DNA from 4 places in the Mesorhizobium onobrychidis genome. Region 3 is predicted to be linked to each of the others. Evidence: predicted binding sites of a transcription regulator. Region 3 holds the regulator's gene; each other region holds the start of a gene.
The links. Region 3 encodes HrcA, which represses chaperone genes, less so after heat shock. Its sites were predicted from a motif close to GTTAGCACTCNCNNNNNGNGAGTGCTAAC; they were not measured.

Region 1 (4,211 bases), 1.5 Mb from region 3:
GATCTCTGTCATGGAAACCTCGCTAGATTGGCGATGGATTTGCCGTGTCACTGCTGGCGGTCGAGGGGCCGGCCCGAGCGATCGAACACCCGATCGATCTTGCTCGCCATGATGAAATCGTTCTCGTGCAGTCCTTTTATCTTCTTGGTGCTCAGGGAAACCGTCACATAACCCCAGCCGAAGCTGATGTCGGGGTGATGGCTTTCGGTTTCGGCGAGCTCACCGATCTCCTGAACAAGGGCGAGCGCGTCCCGGAAATTGCGGCATCGAAAGCTTCGCTGGATGCGGTGGGCATCGTCACCCAGCTCCCAATCGGGAGCCTGTGCCTGGAAGCGTTGGGCTTCATCACGCGTGAGCGGCGGGACGCCGCCGCGACAAGGCGTACATGTTTTCTCGGCAAGAGTGTCGGTCATGTTCTTGTCTCCAAGACCATTTTTAGCAGCAAATACGACAGCGACGAGCCTATCGATGGATCTCCCCGAACACGATGTCGAGCGAACCGATGATCGCCGAGATATCGGCTCGCATGTGCCCGCGTCGCTGGCCTTCCGTCGTCCTGGCTATAGTCTCAGGCGCCGCTCAGTAGTCCATTCCGCCCATACCTCCTGCGCCACCCATAGCGGGCGAAACCTTCTGCGGAATGTCCGCGATCATTGCTTCAGCGGTGATCAGGAGCGCGGCAATCGAGCCGGCATCCTGCAGTGCTGTCCGGACCACCTTTGCCGGGTCGACAATGCCGGCCTTGATCATGTCGACATAGTCTTCGTTCTGGGCGTCGAAGCCCTGATCGTGATCCTTGCTGTCGGACAGCTTGCCGACGACGATCGAACCTTCAACGCCGGAATTCTCGGCAATCTGGCGGATCGGCGCTTCAAGTGCTCTCAGCACAATCGAAATACCTGCCGTCATGTCAGCATTCGCGCCAGTAAGCTCAGTCAAAGCTGCCTTGGCGCGCAAAAGCGCAACACCGCCGCCGGCAACGATGCCTTCTTCCACGGCTGCACGAGTGGCGTTCAGCGCATCATCGATGCGGTCCTTCTTTTCCTTGACTTCCGTCTCGGTCGCGCCGCCGACGCGAATGACAGCAACGCCGCCAGCCAGCTTCGCCAGCCGCTCCTCGAGTTTCTCCTTGTCGTAATCCGAGGTCGTTTCCTCGATCTGCAACTTGATCTGCTGGACGCGCGCCTGGATGGTGGCTTTCTCGCCGGCGCCGTCGATGATCGTCGTCGTATCCTTCTCGATGAGCACGCGCTTAGCCCGCCCGAGCATGTCGATCGTGACGTTCTCGAGTTTGATGCCGAGATCCTCGGAAATCATCTGGCCGGCGGTGAGCACGGCAATGTCTTCCAGCATCGCCTTGCGCCGGTCACCGAAGCCTGGCGCCTTGACGGCTGCGACCTTGAGGCCGCCGCGCAGCTTGTTGACGACCAGCGTCGCCAGCGCCTCGCCTTCGACGTCTTCCGAGATGATCAGCAGCGGCTTACCGCTTTGCACCACAGCTTCGAGGATCGGCAGCAACGCCTGCAAATTGCCGAGCTTCTTCTCATGGATGAGAATGTAAGGGTCCTCCAGCTCGACGCGCATCTTCTCGGCATTGGTGACGAAATAGGGGCTGAGATAGCCACGGTCGAACTGCATGCCCTCGACGACGTCGAGTTCGGTGTCGGCGGTCTTGGCTTCCTCGACGGTGATGACGCCATCATTGCCGACCTTGTCCATAGCCTTGGCGATCATGGCGCCGACAGTGACGTCGCCATTGGCGGCAATGGTGCCGACCTGGGCGATCTCGTCCGAAGATTTGACTTTCCTGGCCCTGGCTTGAATGTCCTTCACCACGGCAGCCACAGCAAGGTCGATGCCGCGCTTGAGATCCATCGGGTTCATGCCCGCGGCAACGAATTTGGCACCTTCGCGCAGGATGGAAGCGGCCAGCACCGTGGCTGTCGTCGTGCCGTCACCAGCAAGGTCGTTGGTCTTCGAGGCCACTTCGCGCACCATCTGGGCGCCCATGTTCTCGAACTTGTCGGCAAGCTCGATTTCCTTGGCGACGGCGACACCATCCTTGGTGATGCGCGGCGCGCCATAGGCCTTGTCGATGACGACATTGCGGCCTTTGGGGCCGAGCGTCACCTTGACGGCGTTGTTCAGAATTTCGACGCCGCGAAGCATCCGGTCGCGGGCATCGGTAGCGAATTTGATTTCCTTGGCAGACATGATTTTACGTCCAGTTCAGTCTTGAAATTGCGGGATCGGAAATCGCCCGGTCAGGCGGCTTTCTTGGCCGCTTTGGTCTTCTCGACGATGCCCAAAATGTCGCTCTCCTTCATGATCAGGAGATCCTCGCCGTCGATCTTGACCTCGGTGCCGGACCATTTGCCGAACAGGATGAGATCGCCGGCCTTGACGTCGAGCGGGATCAGCTTGCCGCTCTCGTCACGCGAGCCGGGCCCAACGGCGATCACTTCGCCTTCCTGAGGCTTTTCCTTGGCGGTGTCGGGAATAATGATCCCGCCCTTGGATTTGGTATCGCCTTCCGCGCGCCGAATGACGACGCGGTCGTGGAGTGGCCGGAATTTCATTGGGGTTCTTTCTGCCGCCGCACATAGAGCGACTGCAACACTTAACATAGCCCCTTTGGCACTCGAATGATAGGAGTGCCAAATTTTTAATTCCTCAAGCCGAAAATATTTGAAATGTAAATCAGTCGTTGTTACCGGCGCTTTTGGCCGTCCGAAAAGCGGAGCAATAAGCAATTTTATCGTAATACATCTCTCTTAATTTTGCCGACAACAGACTATATTAATCAGCAATTACGAACCAAACCTATTGAGCCTTGATTGAATGTGCATCGAGACATATATATAGATTGCGTGGATTTGGCCGATTTGGCTTTCGCGGTCCCGATCGACATAGGTCCGCGACCTTCGACCCGCCATGAAGCACCGAATTTTCCGACAGCGAATGTATAGCGCTTATTCGGCGCGCATGTCGCTCTGTTGGAGCCTTTGAACCACGGCGCTGACCACGGATGTACTGGCGCTGACCACGGATGTACTGGCAGCATTGGGATCTTTCCGGTTCGGATGGAAAAGATGCAGGAGGGGCGTCGGCGTGCTCCTGCGGAAAGCCGCACCCCCTCATGCAACGCAGCCTCCCCGCGTGGGGAGCGCTTGCTGCGGCGGCGTGCTTTGCTTTCCATGCGAGCCGCTTCAACAATGATGCCGGCTTTATCCGATGAACGCCTCACGCATCCGAGCGAACATGCCGGGCTGTCTCCCGGCAATCGCCGCACGGATGTGACGGGCGGCCGTTACGGCGCTCACCGTCGCGCCGAAATGACAATAGCAGATGATCTCATGCAATTGCCTGTCGGTCAGTTCGAAGAACCGCTTCGCTTCGCCGTAGTTGTCGTTTTCCAACCCGGCGGCGCGGAGGACAGGATCCTCGAAAGCGACCGCGATCGGCGAGCCGTCGCCGCGCATGGCCGCGCGCGCCCTAGCCGGCTGATACTCGGTCTGGTGCAGCGTCGAGAGGCGCCGGTCAGGGTTCCGGTCAAGGAGCTCCGCCCAGCGTTCAAGACGTTCGCTGCGCGACATGGCCTGGCGCGGGTAGTCCTGATCGATCTCGGCGACGATCTGCAGTTGCTCAAGCGTCTGGTGCTTCATTTTAGCCTCCTATTCGGACGATAGTTGGCCCACCCATATCCTTCTTATACCTGCGGCCAGCGTGACTCCGACCGATTGTGAAGTCCAATCACGATGATGCTGGGAGGGCTTCCCCCACGAAAATGCGGAGGCTTCGCAAGGGTTCGGCCAGTTCAATTGGCGAACGCGGTCAACATGCGCGGCTGTTCGACGATGTCGGTCTGGGGTCCGTGCCGATCGAGGTGATCGATGGGCAGAGTCTGTGCTGGAGTGCCCCGGCTCCATTGCTGGCCGGGGCAGCGGGATCAAGCGAGTGGCAGATGAGCTTCGAAACCGCCGAAGACCGGGCTGATGCGAGTTCTCCGCCCGGTCGTTGGGCCCTTGTGGCTCCAGTGTACGACTTCCGGCATGACCTGGCGCCTGGCTACTCCGTAGGATCGCAGTTTGTCCGTGTCGAAACCATTATCGAAGTTACCCGGCCCGATGGCGGAGTGTTGCGGATTGCGCGCGATCCAAGGACCGGTCCGTCCAACAAGTTGAGCGGAAGCCATCTCAAAAACGGTCCAG
Region 2 (4,211 bases), 2.9 Mb from region 3:
TTCCTGCAGCTTCTCCTTGTCGTAGTCCGAGGTGGTCTCCTCGATCTGCTGCTTGATCTGGGCGACGCGGCCCTGGATCTCGGCCTTCTTGCCGGCGCCGTCGACGATGGTGGTGTTCTCCTTGGAGATCGACACCTTCTTGGCGCGGCCGAGCATGTTGAGGCCGACATTCTCGAGCTTGATGCCGAGGTCTTCGGAAATGACCTGGCCACCGGTGAGGATGGCGATGTCTTCCAGCATGGCCTTGCGGCGATCACCGAAGCCCGGCGCCTTGACGGCGGCGATCTTCAGGCCGCCACGCAGCTTGTTGACGACCAGCGTGGCCAGAGCCTCGCCTTCGACGTCTTCCGAGATGATGACCAGCGGCTTCGAGGTCTGCACGACAGCCTCGAGGATCGGCAGCATGGCCTGAAGGTTGGAGAGCTTCTTCTCGTGGAGAAGAATGTAAGCGTCTTCCAGATCCGCAACCATCTTGTCGGCGTTGGTAACGAAGTAGGGCGAAAGATAGCCGCGGTCGAACTGCATGCCTTCAACGACTTCGAGCTCGGTCTCGGCGGTCTTGGCTTCCTCGACGGTGATGACACCCTCATTGCCGACCTTCTGCATCGCTTCGGCGATCATCGAGCCGACTGAAGCATCGCCATTGCCTGCGATGGTGCCGACCTGGGCAACCTCTTCCGAGGTCTTGATCTTCTTGGCGTTCTTGATCAGCGTCGCGACGACGTCGCTAACCGCGAGGTCGATGCCGCGCTTCAGGTCCATCGGGTTCATGCCGGCGGCAACCGCCTTGTGGCCTTCCTGGACGATCGACTGGGCCAGAACGGTCGCGGTCGTGGTGCCGTCGCCGGCGATGTCGTTGGTCTTCGAAGCGACTTCGCGGACCATCTGCGCGCCCATGTTCTCGAACTTGTCTTCAAGCTCGATTTCCTTGGCGACGGTGACGCCGTCCTTGGTGATGCGCGGTGCGCCGAACGACTTGTCGATGACGACGTTGCGGCCCTTGGGGCCGAGCGTGACCTTCACTGCGTCGGCGAGGATGTTGACGCCGCGCAGCATGCGCTCACGGGCATCGCGGGAAAATTTTACGTCTTTGGCAGCCATTTTTAGCTCCTGGCAGGGGCTTGAATTGAGCCCGAAGATTTAAGTGACGGTGAGGCCGATATTCAGCCGATGATGCCCATGATGTCGGATTCCTTCATGATCAGAAGGTCTTCGCCATTGAGCTTGACTTCGGTGCCCGACCATTTGCCGAACAGGATGCGGTCGCCGGCCTTGACGTCCAGCGGGACGAGCTTGCCGGCTTCGTCGCGGGCGCCGGAACCAACGGCGATGATCTCGCCTTCCTGCGGCTTTTCCTTCGCCGTGTCGGGGATGATGATCCCGCCGGCAGTCTTGGATTCGGATTCAACCCGGCGTACGACCACGCGGTCATGAAGCGGGCGGAACTTCGACTTTGCCATTTTTTATTCCTCGATGAGAATGGTGAGAACAGTTCCTCCGTCCGGCGGAGCCGGACAACCTATAAGCCCGGCGACGCCGGACCTACGCTTAGCACTCACCAATGGCGAGTGCTAACGTGGCGGTGAGATAAGCCGATGGCTGGCGAGAGTCAAGGCGCGAGGGCGTAATTCGGCCGTGCCGCTCCGGGATGATGTCGTTGCCGACGCTTCGGCGATTCAAGCATTAGAAGCGGGCACGATTCCGCCGTGCTACAGGCCCGGTGGAGGCGATGCGAACGCCGTCGAACCGGCTCGGCGCTTGCTCGACAGGGCGGTTGGCTAATTCACTAATACTTGACTAAGTCAAATAAATGGTTGATCTTGTGCGGCAGGAGGATGCCATGACGATTCATCATCAACCCGGCAAGGAGCGGATCGATGCGGTGCGGGGCTTCAACCGCTTCTACACCCGCCAGATCGGCCTGCTCGACGAAGGGCTGCTGAAAAGCGCCTTCTCGCTGACCGAGGCTCGGGTGCTCTATGAACTGGCGCATCGCGATGGCCTGACCGCCACCGATCTTGCGCGCGATCTCGGTCTCGACCCCGGCTATCTCAGCCGGTTGTTGAAAAAGTTCGAGGAGCGCGGCCTGGTCGAGCGCGCCGCGACGCAAGCCGATGCGCGGCGCTCGTCGATCGCGCTGACCCCAGCGGGAAGGGCGGCCTTCGCGCCGCTGAACCAGGGTTCGCACGATCAGGTCGCGGCCTTGCTCGACCGGCTTCCCGCTCAAGAACAGGAAAGGCTGGTCAAGGCGATGCAGACGGTGCAGCGCCTCCTGGGCGATGGCACGGAGCCCAAGGTCCTCTACATGCTGCGACCTTTGCAGGTCGGCGACATCGGCTGGATCATTCATCGCCAGGGCCTGCTCTACGCGCAGGAATATGGCTGGGACGAAACCTACGAGGCGCTGGTCGCCGAAATCCTCGGCGCCTTCGTCAAATCCTTCGATCCGAAATGGGAACGCAGTTGGATCGCCGAGCGGGAAGGGGATGTCGTCGGCTCGGTCTTTGTCGTGCGCCAGTCGGACGCGGTGGCGAAGCTGCGCCTGCTCTATGTCGAACCCTCGGCGCGCGGTCTCGGCATCGGCAAGCGGCTGGTCGAGGAATGCATCGGCTTTGCCCGTGCCAAGGGATATAAGACGCTGACGCTGTGGACCAACGACGTGCTCACCTCAGCGCGCCGCATCTACGAGGCGGCCGGTTTCAAGCTGGCCGACGAAGAGCGCCACCACGCCTTCGGCAAGGATCTGGTCGGCCAGAACTGGAACCTGGAGCTGTAGCGTCTTTCCCTTCTCCCCTTTTGGGCTAGCGTGCGCACACATCTGCTTCGGAGAGGTGTCAAGGGAGTTTGGTCGGGTAGCAGGTTTGGCTTGTGGGGTTGGAATCATGTGTGATTCTGTAGCTGCCATTGTTGATTCGGGAGATTTCGACGATGGCTTTGCTGCTTGGATACTTCGGCGACCTGCGCCTGCAAAAAAGGGGAGCATGGTGCTGGAGCGCATGTGCACGCGCGTCAGCGCGGGCCTGCGCAGGCTGGCCGATACGCGGGCGGAACAGATTGCGTTCACGCGGCTGTTTCGCAATCCCCAAGTGACGGTGCCGGAGATCGTGCGCACGGCGGCGGCGCGAACGGGCGAGGCGGCGGCCGGCCGCCATGTGCTGATCATTGAGGACAGCAGCGAGATCAACTATGAGGCCAAGGCCTCGCGCAAGCGCGGCCTCGGGCATGTCGGCAACGGCAAGGATGTCGGGCTGTTCGTCCACCCGGCGCTGGCCGTGGATGCCGCCGACGGCTCGGTGCTGGGGCTTGCGGCTGCCACGATCTGGCGGCGCCGGGGGCAGAAGGCGCACGACTACCAAGCCCTGCCGATCGAAGCCAAGGAAAGCTACAAATGGATCGCCACCGCCAAGGCGGCCCGCCAGGCGCTGACCGACACGCCGCTGGCTACCGTGATCGGCGACCGCGAGGCCGACATCTACGAAGTGCTGGCAAGGCTGCCTGACGAGCGCACGCATGTGCTCATCCGCGCCGTGCGCGACCGGGCTCTGGGTGAGCAGGGCGGCCGTCTGTTCGGCGAGATCGCCAAAACGCCGGAAGCCGGCCGGACCGCCTTCGAACTGCAGGCGCGTCCCGGCCGACCGGCGCGCAAGGTGCAACTGGCCGTTCGCTTCGCCGCGGTCGCCTTGCGCCAGCCGCGCCTTGGTGCCGACTGTCGCGATCCGCGCGAGATCACGCTCAACATGGTCGAAGTGCGCGAGATCGATCCGCCTTCGCCCAAGGAAGCGGTGATCTGGCGGCTGTTGACCACTCACGCGGTCAAAACGCTCGCCGACGCTTGCCGCATGGTCGATCTCTACCGGTTGCGCTGGACCGTCGAACAGCTGTTCCGAACCGTGAAGTCGCAGGCCATCGATCTGGAGGAAAGCCTGCTTGCCGATGGTGAGGCACTCGAACGGCTGGCCGCGACCGCGCTGATCGTCGCCACCAGGGTCATGCAACTCGTGCACGGGCGCGATGCCGCCGGCCAGGCCTTCAAGGCTGCACGCCTCTTCAGCCCCGCCGAGATCACCGTGCTGGAGGCGCTGATTGCCAGGCTCGAAGGCAAGACCCAAAAGCAGAACAACCCGCATCCGCAACACACGCTCGCCTGGGCCGCTTGGTGCATCGCCCGGCTGGGAGGGTGGAACGGCTACGCAAAGGAGCGGCCGCCAGGT
Region 3 (4,211 bases):
GCCGAAGCCGAGTTCGCCGCGCGGCGGCCATATCAGCGTGCCCTCGACCTCGCCGCGGAAATATTCGGCCGCGCCGTCGGGAAAGGCCAGGCAGATGACGGCGACGAAGCGGCCCTTGCGCTGCGCAGGCGCGACCGCGCCGACTTCCTGCAACGCCACTTCCGCTCGCTGCATCGCCATGCCGAAATCGCGGGACCCGTCCGGCGCCTCGGCCCAATTGGCGGTATAGACGCCGGGCGCTCCGCCCAGCGCATCGACACACAGGCCGGAATCGTCCGACAATGCCGGCAGGCCTGTCGCCTTGGCGGCGGCAAAAGCCTTGATATAGGCGTTCTCCTCGAAGGTGGTGCCGGTCTCGTCCGGCTCCGGCAGGCCGTATTCCTTGGCCGACTTCGCTTCTATGCCGAATGGCGCCATCAGATCGGCGAATTCGCGCAATTTGCCGGCATTATGGCTGGCAACGACAATTCTGTGCCCATCAAGCGAATGCATCAGAGGCCCCAGATTCTTGGCTCGGCGAATTCGATCGAATTGCCGGAAGGGTCGCGAATATAGATCGAACGGCCGCCTTGCGGCCATTCGAACTCGCTTTCGATGGCAATCTTCTTCGCTTCCAGATGCGCGCTCCAGCGCACGATCTCGTCCGCGCTTGCCGCAAAGCAGAGATGGCCGTCGCCGACGGTGCCGTGCGGCGGCACTTTCAGCCTGGCATCGGGCGCCGGCGGCACCTTGGTCGCCTCGGCGTTGAAGATGAGCAGCACGCCGTCCCCGCAACGGAAGAAAAGATGCCTACCGTCGACCTTGCCCAGCAGATCGAGCCCGAGCACATCGGTGTAGAAGGTTTCCGCAGCAGCGAGGTCTGTGACGTATAGCGCTGACTCAAGGATAGCGGAGGGTTGCATCAGGCACCCCCCTCTGGCCTGCCGGCCATCTCCCCCGCAAGGGGGGAGATTGGCAGCGTCAGCGTCACCGCGCTTTCTGCTGCCTTGAAATTGGTCGAAGGCGATTGATACAGCCGATCTCCCCCCTTGCGGGGGAGATGGCCGGTAGGCCAGAGGGGGGTGTGAAGGATCGCCAGCCTCATCGATTCAGCCAAAAGCTACGCTACAGCCATCTGCTGCAGGCTGACCAGTCGCTGGATGCCCTTCTTGGCCAATTCCATCAGCGCCGTGAACTGCTCTTCCGAGAAAGGCTCGCCCTCGGCCGTGCCTTGGATCTCGACGATGCCGCCCTTGCCGGTCATGACGAAGTTGGCGTCGGTGCCGGCCGAGGAGTCTTCGAGATAGTCGAGGTCGATGACCGGCTGGCCGTCATGGATGCCGCAGGAGATAGCCGCGACATGGTCCTTCAGCACCTTGGCGACGCTGGCCATCTGCCGGGCTTCCATCCAGCGCAGGCAGTCATGGAGTGCCACCCAGCCGCCGGTGATCGACGCGGTGCGCGTGCCGCCATCGGCCTGGATCACGTCGCAGTCGACGGTGATCTGCTGCTCCCCGAGCGCCTGCAGGTCGACCACGGCGCGCAGCGAACGGCCGATCAGCCGCTGGATTTCGAGTGTGCGGCCGCCTTGCTTGCCGGCCGAAGCTTCGCGACGCATGCGCTCGCCGGTCGAGCGCGGCAGCATGCCGTATTCCGCCGTCACCCAGCCCTTTCCAGAATTGCGCATCCAGCCCGGCACTTTTTCCTCGAGGCTGGCCGTGCACAGCACATGGGTGTCGCCGAACTTCACCAGGCACGAACCTTCCGCGTGCTTGGAGACGCCGCGCTCGAAGGAGATGGCGCGCATTTCGTCGAATTGGCGTTTAGAAGGGCGCATTCAGGCTTTTTTCCTATCTTTTTCGGAATCGTGGCCGGCTTGTAGCCGCATGGGGCGCAGGGCGCAAAGGAAAATGGCCGGTTGCGCGGGTGTGGCCGAAGTCTATATCTTTGGGCCGGAGGTGTTTGGCTCGAATGACCAAGGCAGTCGATCCCGGTTCCCAGTCGGCGGCAGTGCTCCAGTCGCCCGCGCTTCAATCGCCCGCACTCCAGTCGCTCGACATGCGCTCGCGCGACATCTTTCGGCGCATTGTCGATTCTTATCTGAAGGACGGCGAGCCGGTCGGCTCACGCAGCCTGTCGCGTATCCTGCCGTCGTCGCTGTCGCCCGCCACCATCCGCAACGTGATGAGCGATCTCGAGCATCTCGGCCTGATTTATGCGCCGCATATCTCGGCCGGCCGATTGCCGACCCAGGCCGGCCTGCGCTTCTTCGTCGATGCTTTTATGGAGCTTGGCGACCTCTCCGACGAGGAGCGCCGCACCATCGAGGCGCAGGTACGCGCCTCCGGCTCGGGCGCGACGCTGGAACATCTGCTCACCGAAGCCAGCCAGATGCTGTCCGGCATGTCGCGCGGCGCCGGCCTCGTGCTTGCCGCCAAGAACGAGGTGCCGCTAAAGCACATCGAGTTCATCCAGCTCGAGCCGAACAAGGCGCTGGCCGTGCTGGTGTCGCAGAACGGCGACGTCGAAAATCGCGTCGTCGACCTGCCCGCCGGCATCACCGTCTCGCAATTGCATGAAGCTTCGAACTTCCTCAATGCCCATATCCGTGGCCGCACGCTGGCCGAGGCGCGGATCGAAATCGCCCGCATCAAGGAAGAGACCAAGGCCGCCCTCGACACGCTGTCGCAGGATCTGGTCGAGAAGGGCCTTGCGGTCTGGGCAGGCGCCGAGAGCGGCCTGCCGGCGCGTCTCATCGTGCGCGGCCGCGCCAACCTGCTGGAAAATGTCACCGCGCAGGCCGACATCGAGCTGTTGCGGCATTTGTTCGAGGATCTGGAGACGCAGGACGGGCTGATCCAGCTTCTCGACCTTGCCGAGGAAGGGTCCGGTGTGCGCATCTTCATCGGCTCGGAAAACAAGCTGTTTTCGCTGTCCGGCTCGTCGCTGGTCGTGGCGCCCTATCGCGACAAGGACGCCCGCGTCATCGGCGCGCTCGGCGTCATCGGCCCGACCCGGCTGAACTATGCACGCATCGTGCCGATGGTCGACTATACCGCGCAGCTTATTTCCCGCATGCTGCGATAATGTATGTCGCCCAAAAGCTTGCCCTCGGGTGAGCAGCGGTTTTGGGATAACGACATGCATAAAAACAAGAAAGCAAAGCGCGTCGCAGGAACCCTTCAAACGTGACGCGCTTTGGGTGGACCTCAAGGAGAAAAAAATGGCGCTGGAATCATTCAAGGCTCAGATCAGCCTGTTGCTCGAGCAGATGATCAACCAGCCTGAGGATCAGCATGAAGTGCAGGAGCAGCTGCGCGAAAAGCTGAGGGAAATGCGCGCCATGGGCCTGCCGCTGCCGGCCGATCTCGTCGCGCTCGAAAAGCGCCTCGATGATGATTTTTACGCGGCCGGAAACTGAGCCCGAAAGACAAACGGTCGATTGCTTCAACTCTCCGTGTGCTGGACCACTCAAAGCGGAACTTGATCGGTGGGTTCGCCTGGCCGGCGGCGCTGGTGCAATCGAATCCGACCCTCAGGGAGTACACGCCTGCCAGCCTTTGTGCGACAAAGCTCAGTCTTAAAAGGTCGATTCCGATTTCGGGGTCATGCGCTAAGGCCGAAACCATGACCCTCACCGGATTCCTCGCTTATAGCGCGGCCCTCGGCATCGCCGCTGCCATCCCTGGCCCGGGGCTCACCGCGCTTATTGCGCGAGCGCTCGGGTCCGGCTTTCGCTCGGCGCTCGCCATGTCTTTCGGGCTGATGCTCGGCGATCTCACCTATCTCACCGCCGTGGTGCTCGGCCTCGCTCTCGTCGCGCAGACCTTCGGCATGGCCTTCCTGGCGATCAAATGGCTGGGCGTCGCCTATCTCGCCTTCCTTGGCTGGCGCTTCTGGACGAGCGGCATCACGTCCGAAACGGTGGAGGCGAAGAAGGGCAGGGGCGGGCTGGTGTCCAGCTTTATTGCCGGCCTCGCCGTCACGCTCGGCAATCCGAAGACGATGATCTTCTATCTCGCCATCACGCCGACCATCGTCGATCTGAAGACCGTTACGCTCGCCGACTACGGCATCCTCGTGGCGCTCACGCTCGTCGTGCTCCTGATGGTGCTGGTGCCCTATCTGGCGCTGGCGGCCAAAGCGCGCGGGTTCCTGAAGTCGCCGCGCGCGCTGAGGGCGCTGAACCGCACCGCCGCCGGTTTCATGGTCGGAGCGGCCGCTGCGATCGC
Region 4 (4,211 bases), 970 kb from region 3:
CCGGTGTCTGCCAGGCGATTTGGGAGTGCGGCCGCGCGGTGTTGTAGTCGGCGTGCCACAGGGCGATGGCTACGCGTGCCTGAGCCAGCGAGGTAAACAGCGTCTCGTTGAGCAGTTCATCGCGCAGTCGGCCGTTGAAGCTCTCGATGAAGCCATTCTGCATCGGCTTGCCGGGCGCAATGTAATGCCATTCGACGCGGCTCTGATCCGCCCAGGCGAGGATGGCGTTCGAGGTGAACTCGCTGCCATTGTCGCTGACGATCATCCTCGGCCGGCCCCGCTCGGTGATGAGCCGGTCCAATTCGCGGGCAACCCGCATGCCCGAGAGAGATGTATCAACGATGAGTGCCAGGCACTCTCTCGTACAGTCGTCGACGACGGCCATGATGCGGAAGCGGCGCCCGTCGATTGAGCTGGTCCGATACGAAGTCAAGCGACCAGCGCTCGTCGGGCCTCAGCGGCACCAGCATCGGCGCCCTGGTCCCGATCGCCCGTTTGCGGCCGCCACGGCGGCGAACGGCGAGCTTCTCCTCCCGATAAAGCCGATAAAGCCGGAACAGCTTCTTGTGGTTCACGACCAGGCCCTCCCGCCTCAGCATCACGAGAAGACGCCGGTAGCCGAACCGACGACGCTCCTGCGCGATCGCCTTCATCCGTTCGCGAACCTCGCGGTCGTCCGGCCTGCTGGTCTCGTAGCGAACCGTCATGCGGCAACAGCCGATGGCTTTACACGCCCGCCGTTCGCTCATCCCGAAGCCTTCCTTCAGGCGAGCGACAGCTTTCCGCTTGGCCGCGGGCGTCACCATTTCTTTCCCACAAGATCCTTCAACGCGGCATTGTCGAGCATGGCGTCGGCCAGAAGCCGCTTCAGCCGCGTGTTCTCGTCCTCCAGCGCCTTCAGCCGCCGAGCCTCGGACACATCCATCCCGCCGAAGCGGGCCTTCCAGTTGTAGATCGACGCGTCGCTGACGCCGTGCTTGCGGCACAGATCGGCAACCGATACCCCGGCCTCGTGTTCCTTCAAAATTCCGATGATCTGCTCTTCAGAGAAGCGGCTGCGTTTCATGTCCTGGTCCTCTCGATGGGCCAGAACGAACTTCAAACCGGATTAGATCAGAGGGGCAAGGTCACAGCCACTCGTCCGCAGGGCGCACATTCCAAAAGAGCCATCCGAGTTGGAAGGGGTTTGTCCCCTGCAGGTCGAAACTCAGAGCGTCGCTCTCGTATTGCTGACCCTCCTCCTAATAGCGAAGGGATCAACGCGAAACAGCTGGAACCCCGCTCCCAGTGGCCGCGCTTAGCGTACGGTCCAAGCCATGGAAGATCGAAAGGCACCAAAGTCGCCGCTGGTTTCAATAGTCGCGCGATCCAACTTTGATTCGGCTTCCGCGCGGCGCCCTTCGCCGAAAACTCACAGAGCGAACTACCGTTCAGGCACTTCCCGCCGACCAAACTGGGCGGGCGTCGCTGGCGAGACTAGGCCGGACGAACGACTGGCACGAAAGGTGCCGAAAGAGCTTTCCCCTAACGTGAAGGGGCTGTGCTTTCGCGCCGATTCCAAACCTTTTGCTCTTCGCCCCTCCCCTTGCCGTCTTGACTAGTACGAGCCTACAGCCTATCTCACCGCCACGTTAGCACTCGCCATTGGTGAGTGCTAACCCGCTCCGGCAACGGACAACATTCAACCTCCGCACCAGGACATCCAAAATGGCAAAATCGAATTTCCGCCCGCTTCATGACCGCGTGGTCGTTCGTCGGGTCGAATCCGAAGCGAAGACCGCGGGCGGGATTATCATCCCCGATACGGCTAAGGAGAAGCCGCAGGAAGGCGAGATCATCGCCGTTGGTTCCGGCGCCCGCGACGAAGCCGGCAAGCTCGTCCCGCTGGACGTCAAGGCCGGCGATCGCATCCTGTTCGGCAAGTGGTCGGGCACCGAAGTCAAGCTCAATGGCGAAGACCTTCTGATCATGAAGGAAGCCGACGTGATGGGCATCATCGGCTGACAAGCCGCTACCTTTCATCCGCACCATCCAATCTGAATTTAGGGCGAAATGCCCAAGGAGTAAAAAATGCCGGCAAAAGACGTAAAATTCTCCCGCGACGCTCGTGAGCGCATGCTGCGCGGCGTCAACATCCTCGCCGACGCGGTGAAGGTCACGCTCGGCCCCAAGGGCCGCAACGTCGTCATCGACAAGTCGTTCGGTGCACCGCGCATCACCAAGGACGGCGTCACCGTCGCCAAGGAAATCGAGCTTGAAGACAAGTTCGAGAACATGGGCGCGCAGATGGTCCGCGAAGTGGCTTCGAAGACCAACGACATCGCCGGCGACGGCACCACGACCGCGACCGTTCTGGCGCAGTCGATCGTCCAGGAAGGCCACAAGGCGGTTGCCGCCGGCATGAACCCGATGGACCTGAAGCGCGGCATCGACCTCGCGGTTAGCGACGTCGTCGCGACGCTGATCAAGAACGCCAAGAAGATCAAGACCTCGGAAGAGGTTGCCCAGGTCGGCACCATCGCCGGCAATGGCGATGCTTCGGTCGGCTCGATGATCGCCGAAGCGATGCAGAAGGTCGGCAATGAGGGCGTCATCACGGTCGAGGAAGCCAAGACCGCCGAGACCGAACTCGAAGTCGTCGAAGGCATGCAGTTCGACCGCGGCTATCTCTCGCCCTACTTCGTCACCAACGCCGACAAGATGGTTGCGGATCTGGAAGACGCCTACATCCTTCTCCACGAGAAGAAGCTCTCCAACCTGCAGGCCATGCTGCCAATCCTCGAGGCTGTCGTGCAGACCTCGAAGCCGCTGGTCATCATCTCGGAAGACGTCGAAGGCGAGGCCCTGGCCACGCTCGTCGTCAACAAGCTGCGTGGCGGCCTGAAGATCGCCGCCGTCAAGGCGCCGGGCTTCGGTGATCGCCGCAAGGCCATGCTGGAAGACATCGCCATCCTCACCGGTGGCCAGGTCATTTCCGAAGATCTCGGCATCAAGCTCGAGAATGTCGGCCTCAACATGCTCGGCCGCGCCAAGAAGGTGTCGATCTCCAAGGAGAACACCACCATCGTCGACGGCGCCGGCAAGAAGGCCGAGATCCAGGGCCGCGTCGCCCAGATCAAGCAGCAGATCGAGGAGACCACCTCGGACTACGACAAGGAGAAGCTGCAGGAACGTCTCGCCAAGCTGGCGGGCGGCGTTGCCGTCATCCGCGTCGGCGGTGCGACCGAGATCGAAGTCAAGGAAAAGAAGGACCGCGTCGACGACGCCCTCAACGCGACCCGTGCGGCCGTCGAAGAAGGCATCGTTCCCGGCGGCGGCGTCGCACTCCTGCGCGCTTCGCTGAGCATCAAGGCTGTCGGCGCCAACTCCGACCAGACCGCTGGCATCGCCATCGTGCGTCGCGCGCTGCAGGCTCCGGCCCGTCAGATCGCGGCCAACGCCGGTGCGGAAGCATCGATCGTTGCCGGCAAGATCCTCGAGAACACGGGCGCGACCTTCGGCTTCAACGCCCAGACCGGCGAATATGGCGACATGATCGCCATGGGTATCGTCGATCCGGTCAAGGTCGTGCGCACGGCTCTCCAGGACGCGGCCTCGGTCGCCGGCCTGCTGGTCACCACCGAAGCCATGATCGCGGAGGCTCCGAAGAAGGAGTCGGCTGGCGGCGGCATGCCTGGCGGCATGGGCGGCGGCGGCATGGGCGGCATGGATTTCTAAGGTCCACGCAGCTCGACAATCTCGATGGGCGGCAGTGATGCCGCCCTTTTCTCTGGCGCGGAGCCAAGCCGGCTGCCCGATCCACAAGGCTACATACGGCTGCACTTTCACGACGGACACCAATGACTGACTTCATCCTGTTCGCCATAGTCGGCTTCCTCGCCCAGGCGGTTGACGGCGCGCTAGGCATGGCCTATGGCGCGATCTCCTCCACCGTGCTGCTCTCCTTCGGTGTTCCGCCGGCGCAGGCTTCCGCCGCGGTGCACGCGGCGGAAGTGTTCACCACGGCCGCTTCAGGCACGGCGCACCACTACCACCGCAATATCGACTGGAAGCTGTTCTGGCGGCTTGTACCGTTCGGCATTCTCGGCGGCTGCCTCGGCGCCTTCGTGCTGACCTCGTTCGACGGCGACATGGTGAAGCCCTACGTCACGACCTATCTCGCAGTGATCGGGTTCTGGCTGTTCCTCCGGTCGTTCCGGAAGATCCCCAGC

Region 1: a site for HrcA is predicted at 2,634-2,662, ahead of IHQ72_RS10840 (co-chaperone GroES). Genes of this name have one in related genera too.
Region 2: a site for HrcA is predicted at 1,548-1,576, ahead of groES (co-chaperone GroES). Genes of this name have one in related genera too.
Region 4: a site for HrcA is predicted at 1,631-1,659, ahead of groES (co-chaperone GroES). Genes of this name have one in related genera too.

Annotation. Positions count from the first base shown of each region.
Region 1 is NZ_CP062229.1:2,200,437-2,204,647, reverse strand. It holds gene IHQ72_RS10855 (antibiotic biosynthesis monooxygenase family protein) at 1-12, opposite strand, end outside; gene IHQ72_RS10850 (4a-hydroxytetrahydrobiopterin dehydratase) at 48-413, opposite strand; gene groL (chaperonin GroEL) at 580-2,214, opposite strand; gene IHQ72_RS10840 (co-chaperone GroES) at 2,265-2,579, opposite strand; gene IHQ72_RS10835 (hypothetical protein) at 3,228-3,665, opposite strand; partial or broken gene IHQ72_RS10830 (IS6 family transposase) at 3,986-4,096, opposite strand.
Region 2 is NZ_CP062229.1:5,115,417-5,119,627, reverse strand. It holds gene groL (chaperonin GroEL) at 1-1,101, opposite strand, end outside; gene groES (co-chaperone GroES) at 1,164-1,460, opposite strand; gene IHQ72_RS25405 (bifunctional helix-turn-helix transcriptional regulator/GNAT family N-acetyltransferase) at 1,841-2,776, shown strand; gene IHQ72_RS25400 (IS4 family transposase) at 2,982-4,211, shown strand, end outside.
Region 3 is NZ_CP062229.1:724,624-728,834, reverse strand. It holds gene rdgB (RdgB/HAM1 family non-canonical purine NTP pyrophosphatase) at 1-492, opposite strand, end outside; gene IHQ72_RS03500 (VOC family protein) at 492-902, opposite strand; gene rph (ribonuclease PH) at 1,100-1,816, opposite strand; gene hrcA (heat-inducible transcriptional repressor HrcA) at 1,951-3,066, shown strand; gene IHQ72_RS03485 (hypothetical protein) at 3,203-3,400, shown strand; gene IHQ72_RS03480 (LysE family translocator) at 3,607-4,211, shown strand, end outside.
Region 4 is NZ_CP062229.1:7,080,750-7,084,960, forward strand. It holds partial or broken gene IHQ72_RS34965 (IS3 family transposase) at 1-1,066, opposite strand, end outside; gene groES (co-chaperone GroES) at 1,708-2,004, shown strand; gene groL (chaperonin GroEL) at 2,071-3,717, shown strand; gene IHQ72_RS34980 (sulfite exporter TauE/SafE family protein) at 3,840-4,211, shown strand, end outside.